DNA from 2 places in the Piscibacillus salipiscarius genome. Region 1 is predicted to be linked to the other one. Evidence: a T-box and tRNA genes for the amino acid it is inferred to sense, from the RefSeq annotation. Region 1 holds a T-box; the other holds one or more tRNA genes.
The links. The T-box of region 1 lies ahead of leuS (leucine--tRNA ligase). A T-box ahead of a tRNA ligase gene usually reads a tRNA of that ligase, here a tRNA-Leu.
Positions count from the first base shown of each region.

Region 1 (3,958 bases):
ACTACATTGATCAGAATGAAGATGAACAGGAAGGCGATTTGAATTTCTGTCATTACTATGAAGACGAACATAAAACGATAGAACGGTTAAAATTTTTTATCGATGGCAGCAGGATGTCGACGAAAAAACTCCCTGACTCTGACTTCCACCAGCTAATTGTGTCAGGGCTAGTCGGCTTATACTTATCGGACCTGAAAGCAGATGAGCTTCATGACGGCGAACGGAATAGGAAAGACCTTCTTCGCCATAGCGGGATGAAAGCTCAGATGATTTTTATGAACGGACGAGCATATCGAAAGTGGAAGAAGAAGAAAGGGTTAGGCGAGTAAAAAAATGTTTCAATGAATGGGGAGTGTGTAAATGAAGCGAGTTGACGTTGCATATACGCTATTATTTGATGAAGAAACGAATAGAGTTTTAATGGTATTAAACAGAAACAAATCCTGGTCCTTGCCAGGCGGGGCTGTTGAAAAGGAAGAAACGTTAACGGATGCAGCCATAAGAGAAGCTAAAGAAGAGACAGGCTATGACGTTGAGGTTCATGAAGTCATTGCTATAAATGAGGCGTTTATGGATGGAAACCATGTTCACTTTTTTACATTTAGAGGGGAAATTATAAAAACTCCAGAGGTCATTCCAAATGAAAAAAATATTCTCAAAGTAGAATGGGTTGATTTAGAGGAAGGCGATCGGTTAATGCCTTATCATCCTGAAGGAATCTCTCGGTTACTTAACTTTTCAGGTGCTAGATACTTACTACAATCATAAGGTAGGATATTTATGAAAACAATTAGTAGCCTTATGTTCATACTGGCGTTGTTCCTGCCAGCGTGCTCAGAGATTACAAATGAAGAATTAGACCCTCATCAATCTAACGTGTTTGATGGTCACATAATAGAGATTAAGGGTTCTAGAGTGCTTGTCGTAGCAGGGTTGACTAAAGATGAGGCAACGTCTATGAATGAAGCATCCTTATTAGAGGTAGAGAACCCACCTGATGCTGTTTGGTTCGAAGTGGACTCGGGCTCTCAGTATGATGTAGGTGATCATATTCGGGTGAGATATGATGGAATGGATGCATCGTATCCTGGTCAAGCCGAAGCGGAAAAAGTACAAATTGTGCAGTGATGACCTACCTATTTTTTATGAATCGCAACCACAAATGGCGCCCGATCACTTCGATTGACCAATTGATAACGAATGATATCCGCTTTTTTAGCAGGGAAGATTTTTAAGTGATTTAGCAATGCATCTTTTTCAGCCTGACCTTCCTCATGCCCAGGATATATCACAATGACAATATACCGCATAGGTTTTAGCATAGAGAAAAGTTGCTCGATTGCTTGGATCGTCGTCTCACTACTAGTCGTGACTGCCTTATCACTGCCAGGTAAAAAGCCTAGGTTAAAAATGCATCCATCAATGGAATCTACATGTCTTTTATGGAGTTCATCGCCAGCTTTTTCATGACCGTTAAAAATTGTCGTTACATTATGTACATCGTGTTCGGCAAAAAGCTTTTCCGACTGCCGGATCGCTTCCTCCTGAACATCAAAAGAGTAAACAAGCCCGCTTTCTCCAACGAGCCCACTTAGGAACACACTATCGTGCCCATTTCCGAGTGTGGCGTCAACAACAATATTGCCTTCTGTAATAGTTTCTTCTAATAAACTGTGCGCATATGGAATGATTTGTTTCATTGATCTCTTCCTTTAATAAAAGTTCATACTTATAATATCATGACACATTGGTTAATAATATAAAATAAAAGTTGACATTTACCAGTTCATTGCATAGAATATGTATTAAATTAAAATAGTCCGACGTTAATGAAGGAGTAGTAAAGAGCTCTGTAAGCTTTTCAGAGAGGTAGCGGTTGGTGCGAGCTATCCTTACAACTTTTGAACTCGCCTTTGAAGTTGACCATCTGAACCGAAGTAAGATGGACCGATTCATCCGCGTTAAGGATTTCAAGTGAGTACTTTTATTGTACTAATTTGGGTGGTACCACGGGTAATACTCTCGTCCCAACTACGGTTGGGGTGGGAGTTTTTTAGTTTAGGTTGTTTTATTCAATTAAAAATGGTAAGCGAAGGCGGCGACTCCGGGTCGGCTAAAAGCGGTCACGTCCTGCGCCTGCGATTACTCGGCGCAAACTTAAGCAAAGAGGTAATGCAAGTAGCATTTGTGACCAACGCCGACACTAGAACGTCCAGTTCGTCGCGGGAACAGCACGAGCTGAAAATCCCCTAAAACGAATGTAGTGAGTTTTAGGAAGTTGAAGCCGTGCCCACGGAAAGCGTCCGCCGTTAGTAAACCTAAAACAGCCTTATATATTCAGAAGTGGAATCTAAAATTTTAGGAGGAGTTTATATGGCGTTCGATCATCAAAGCATTGAACAAAAATGGCAAACCTATTGGGAAAACAATAAAACATTCAAAACCAACGCCGATTCGGATAAACCGAAATTTTATGCGTTAGACATGTTCCCATACCCATCAGGAGCAGGCCTTCACGTCGGTCACCCTGAAGGCTACACAGCAACAGACATTGTATCCCGCATGAAGCGGATGCAAGGATACGAAGTTTTACATCCAATGGGCTGGGATGCGTTCGGCTTACCAGCTGAACAATATGCAATAGATACAGGGAATAGCCCTGCTGAATTTACTGAACAAAACATCGCGACATTCAAACGCCAAATTAAATCACTTGGCTTTTCATACGACTGGGACCGTGAGATTAATACGACGGATCCAAACTACTACAAGTGGACGCAGTGGATTTTCGTCAAAATGTACGAAAAAGGACTCGCTTATATGGATGAAGTCGCCGTTAACTGGTGCCCAGCACTAGGAACAGTTCTAGCAAATGAAGAAGTCATCGATGGTAAAAGTGAACGCGGTGGGCATCCAGTTGTTCGTAAGCCAATGCGTCAGTGGGTGCTAAAAATCACCGAGTATGCGGACCGCCTGCTTGAAGATCTTGAAGAACTTGACTGGCCTGAGAGCCTTAAAGATATGCAGCGCAACTGGATTGGAAAATCAGAAGGCGCTGAAATCACATTCCAAATCGCAGATACAGGCCATACCTTTAAAGCGTTCACGACTCGTCCAGATACGATTTTTGGTGCGACCTATGCTGTGCTGTCACCAGAACATCCACTTGTTCAAGACATTACAACGGATGAGCAGCGTGAAGCGGTCAATCAATATATGAATGACGTTCAAACCAAAAGTGAACTCGAGCGTACCGATCTTGCAAAAGATAAAACAGGCGTGTTCACGGGCGCTTATGCTATAAATCCAGCTAATGGTGAAAAGATGCCAATTTGGATTGCCGACTACGTGCTTATGACTTACGGGACAGGAGCTATTATGGCCGTTCCAGCACATGATGAACGCGACTACGAATTTGCGACGAAGTTTGAACTACCAATTGTCGAAGTCGTATCAGGTGGAAATATCGATGAAGAAGCTTACACAGAAGACGGTACGCTTGTAAACTCAGACTTCTTAAATGGACTTAACAAAAATGAAGCTATTGAAAAAGCAATCGCTTGGTTTGAAGAAAATGGCCACGGTGTTCGCAAAACGACTTATCGTCTACGCGACTGGCTATTTAGCCGCCAGCGTTATTGGGGCGAACCAATTCCAATTGTGCACTGGGAAGATGGAACGATGTCAGCTCTTGACGAAAGCGAGCTACCATTAGAACTACCTGAAACAGATCAAATTAAACCGTCTGGTACAGGTGAATCACCACTTGCGAACATTCCGGAGTGGCTTGAGTACACAGATCCTAAAACAGGTAAAAAGGGCCGCCTTGAAACGAACACAATGCCACAATGGGCAGGAAGCTGTTGGTACTACCTACGTTATATCGACCCAGATAATGATGACATGCTGGCAGACCCAGAAAAACTTAAAAAGTGGCTACCAGTAGACCTTTACATTG
Region 1 is NZ_JBHUMZ010000044.1:1,720-5,677, reverse strand. Features, by position in the region: gene ACFSW4_RS12455 (tetraprenyl-beta-curcumene synthase family protein) at 1-329, shown strand, start outside; gene ACFSW4_RS12450 (NUDIX hydrolase) at 361-768, shown strand; gene ACFSW4_RS12445 (DUF3221 domain-containing protein) at 781-1,128, shown strand; gene ACFSW4_RS12440 (tRNA (mnm(5)s(2)U34)-methyltransferase) at 1,137-1,700, opposite strand; T-box leader at 1,818-2,033, shown strand; gene leuS (leucine--tRNA ligase) at 2,374-3,958, shown strand, end outside.

Region 2 (3,958 bases), on a different contig from region 1:
CCATTGAACACCAGAATCAATGCTGGCAACAACAGCTCCTGCCCCATCAATTCCTAACTCCCATGCTTTTGGTGCTAATACCTGACTGACATTCCATTGTACATTTTCATCGCTTGAAGCTCTCTTTAAGTCAGAGTCTGTTACCAAATTTCGTTCTTCATCTAAATAAATTTTCTTCACTTCCTTAAAGGAAGCAACCTTTTCAATGACTTCCTTTGAGCCGGTGAAAGAAATGGCATTCATAACATGATAGGAATTGTATTTTTTAACTGTTCCCTTTTGTTGCTCTTGGCTTAATAATTCTAGCAAAGGCGCTTGCGTTTGGTGTGCATTTGCCTTTAATTCTGTCAAAATTTCTGAACGCACCATATGCTTCCTATTTAATCCTAGTGCTTTTTTCTCATCTGCATTATTATTTGCTTGTTTCATTATGTTAGCAGCATCAATTTGTTGATTTAATATAATGATAAGCGATAGTTCATCACTGCTATCCATCTGTTCTCTAACTTTGTTGTCAATTTTATGAGTTGATGATTGCTGTAAACTGTCTTGAATGGAATTGTTTTGAGATTCAGCTATAGACATTGTCGATAAAGAAGTGCTCAAAACTAACACTATTGTCGAAACAAGAAATAAAATGCTCCGTAATCGTTTTGTCACTAAGACCCCTCCTATTTCTATTAATTTAAGATAGCTTCGTCTAGTAAACTATCAAATTATTAATAGATTACAGGATACGACATAAAAATCTTGTCATTATTTGACTATTTTCATGAGCAAAATGTTCTAATTTTTCGACTTTTATATTATCTAATAAAAAGAGCCCTTAAACCCATATATTCAGAGTTTAAGAGCTGAAATGAAGGAAGTAACTACCTGTTATTACTTAGATCACTCCCACTTAAAGTATCGGTTGGATATTAAAACAGATACTCCAGCAAACGATACGAGTGCTAAGACACTAGTAATGTCTGAGAAAGAAAATGCTCCTCTCCACACGAGCTGTAATACATCATGTACATAATATAATGGAACAAATTGTGCAATCGTCTGAACAGTTTCTGGGTATATTTCTAAAGGAATTGTGACGCCAGAAAGAAATAACATAATATACATGAGAACGAAAGCTATTCCTAAACCTGCACCAGCTGTTTTGGAAACACTTGTAATGATTAAACAGAAACTACAAAAGCCCACAGTTACAATAACAAGCATTAAAAAATAAGACATTATGTGTTCTGTCATGGGGACTTTGAATAAAAAATAGGCAATGACCATAATTTCAATTGCACCAACAATTGCCGCGATAATTGCTTTCATTAGGATACTTAAAAACATAACCCACGGACGTAATGGAGTACCTTTTAGCCGCCTTAAAACACCTTTTTCCCGATCAATCACTAGTTGAAGGCCAATAGTAAACAACCCGATATTTAAAATCATGATTGCTATCATAGCAGATATGTATAAATCGAAATATTCCACTCCACCATATGATTCATTTCCAAATATATTTCCAAAGATAATAAACAAAACTGCAGGTAATACGAACGTAAAGCCCAGAGCCATAGGATCCCTCAAAAATAACTTTAAGTCTGCAATCATATGGTTCGTTATCATTTTACTCATGCACGAGTCTCCTCCCTCATCACTCCAGTCAAGTTCATGTATACATCTTCAAGATTTCCTTGTTTACTTGGAAGCAGTTTTTCCAGTTCTTGCTTTGTTCCACAGGCTACCATTTTTCCTTTTTTTAATACACCTATTCTGTCGCAGAGGGATTGTGCTTCTTCCATATAATTAGTCGTTAAAATAATAGTTTTTCCTTCTGACTTTAGCTTCTGAATGATACTCCATATATCTCGTCTTATTTCGGGGTCAAGTCCCGTGGTGGGTTCATCTAATACTACGATGTCGGGATCATTAATTAGAGCCAAAGCAAAAGATACACGTTGTTTCCAACCACCAGATAAGTGCTTAATATATTTATTCAAGTACCCTTCCAATCTCAACATAGAAACCAACTCTTCTATAGGGCGATTCTTCTTGTAGTAAGAAGCAAAAAGTTTCAGTACCTCTTTTACCTTGAGTTTTTCATATAGACTTGCTTGCTGGAGCTGCACACCAATTTTTTCCCGTAGTTGATAAAAGTCGTTTTGTGAGTCTAGACCGATTACTTGTGCACTTCCATTATCCGGTTTTCTAAATGCAGTAATCATCTCGATGAATGTTGTTTTACCTGCCCCATTCGGACCAATAATACCAAATACTTCACCTTCATATACTTCTAAATTTATATGATTTACAGCTATATGACTCCCATATCTTTTCGTCAATTCATTGGCGTGAATTATTACTTTAGACAAGACTACCAATCCTTTCACCTATATTGACTTTCAATTCAAACATCATTATTTCTCATGACTACACATACAAAAACACCCATAAACATTAATGTAATAATGCTCATGGGTGTTTAAAGTGTCTTTTAAATTTGTTCTACAAAAAAGTTATAGTACCGGTGGTCGGGTTCGAACCGACACTCCGTGAGGAACACGATTTTGAGTCGTGCGCGTCTGCCAATTCCGCCACACCGGCATGTGAAATATTTACGACAAGAATAAATATAACATGATTTAGTTTGTTTAGTCAATCTCTAAAATTAGCGAAGAAGGCAGTTCCACCCTGCCTTCTTGCTGTTTATAATTCATCAAATCCATTGGTGTCAGATACCTTCGTATATTGACGGGATTTTTGCTCGAAGAAGTCTGACTTGCCTTCGTCCACTTCTTTATAAGCCTTGATCCACTTCATTGGATTCTCCGTAATATGAGGGTAAGGTGCATTGACGCCTAATAGCTTACATCGTTTATTCGCTGTATACTTAATGTACTCCTCTAGTTCATCCATGTTAATGCCATCAATTTTGTTCCCAATAATATGCTGACCCCATTTGACTTCAAGATCAACAGCCTTTTTAAAGGTATCCGTCACAAACTGTTTATTCTCTTCTGTATTTAATCCTGGGTTCTCATTCAAAGTTTCTTTAAAAATATGCGCAAACAAATTCACGTGAATAAGCTCATCACGGTTAATGTAATTAATCATCGTGCTCGTTGAGACCATCTTCTGGTTTCGGGCAAGGTTATAAAAGAACGCAAAGCCAGCATAGAAGAATAAGCCTTCTAACACGACATCATAGACGACGGATTCAATGAATGCTTGAGGCGTTTGTACCTCTACAAATCGGTCATAGCCCTCTGCGATAAACTGATTTCGTTCCAGCAGCACTTCATCATGTTTCCAGTATTCAAAGATGCGGTCTTGTTCATCTTTATCGACTAATGACGATAGGACATAGGAATACGACTGATTATGAACCACTTCTTGGAACGACAGGACTTGCATCAAGGCTGACAAGCTCGAATCCGTTAAGTAATCCGCTACTTTAGCTGAATAGTCCGTTTGAATCGAATCTAGGAATGCTAGTAGCCCGATGATTTTCTTAAATGTTTCTTGTTCGTCGTTAGTTAATTCTGGCCACTGCTTACGGTCATTAGACATATTAATTTCAAATGGTGTCCAGAAGTTGGCGAGCATATTTTTATACATCGGGTATGCCCAGCTAAATCTGACATCATCCCAGTTAAGCACATTGGAGCTTTCTCCATTAATGATCCCTGTTGATGCATTCGGTGCTTGATAGTCATATAAACGTCGTTTTTGTATCGTTTCAGTCATAATAATTCCTCCTTACGATGCGCAGCTTTCGCAGTCTTCGATTTCTGATGACGTTGATCTTGTGTAATAGGTCGTTTTGAATTTGGCTTTCCAGGCTGACAGATGCATCGCTAGTAATTCTTTAGCTTTAATATGATTTTTGACGTAAAAGTTAAACGATATCGACTGATCAATATGCTTCTGGCGTGCTTCGTTTTGTTTAATCGTCCAGCTGTGG
Region 2 is NZ_JBHUMZ010000014.1:7,509-11,466, reverse strand. Features, by position in the region: gene ACFSW4_RS04660 (S8 family serine peptidase) at 1-660, opposite strand, end outside; gene ACFSW4_RS04655 (ABC transporter permease) at 892-1,629, opposite strand; gene ACFSW4_RS04650 (ABC transporter ATP-binding protein) at 1,626-2,366, opposite strand; tRNA gene ACFSW4_RS04645 (tRNA-Leu) at 2,517-2,598, opposite strand; gene ACFSW4_RS04640 (ribonucleotide-diphosphate reductase subunit beta) at 2,701-3,741, opposite strand; gene ACFSW4_RS04635 (ribonucleoside-diphosphate reductase subunit alpha) at 3,754-3,958, opposite strand, start outside.
Region 2: it has a tRNA-Leu gene. The T-box ahead of leuS (leucine--tRNA ligase) is inferred to sense a tRNA for this amino acid. The anticodon was not compared.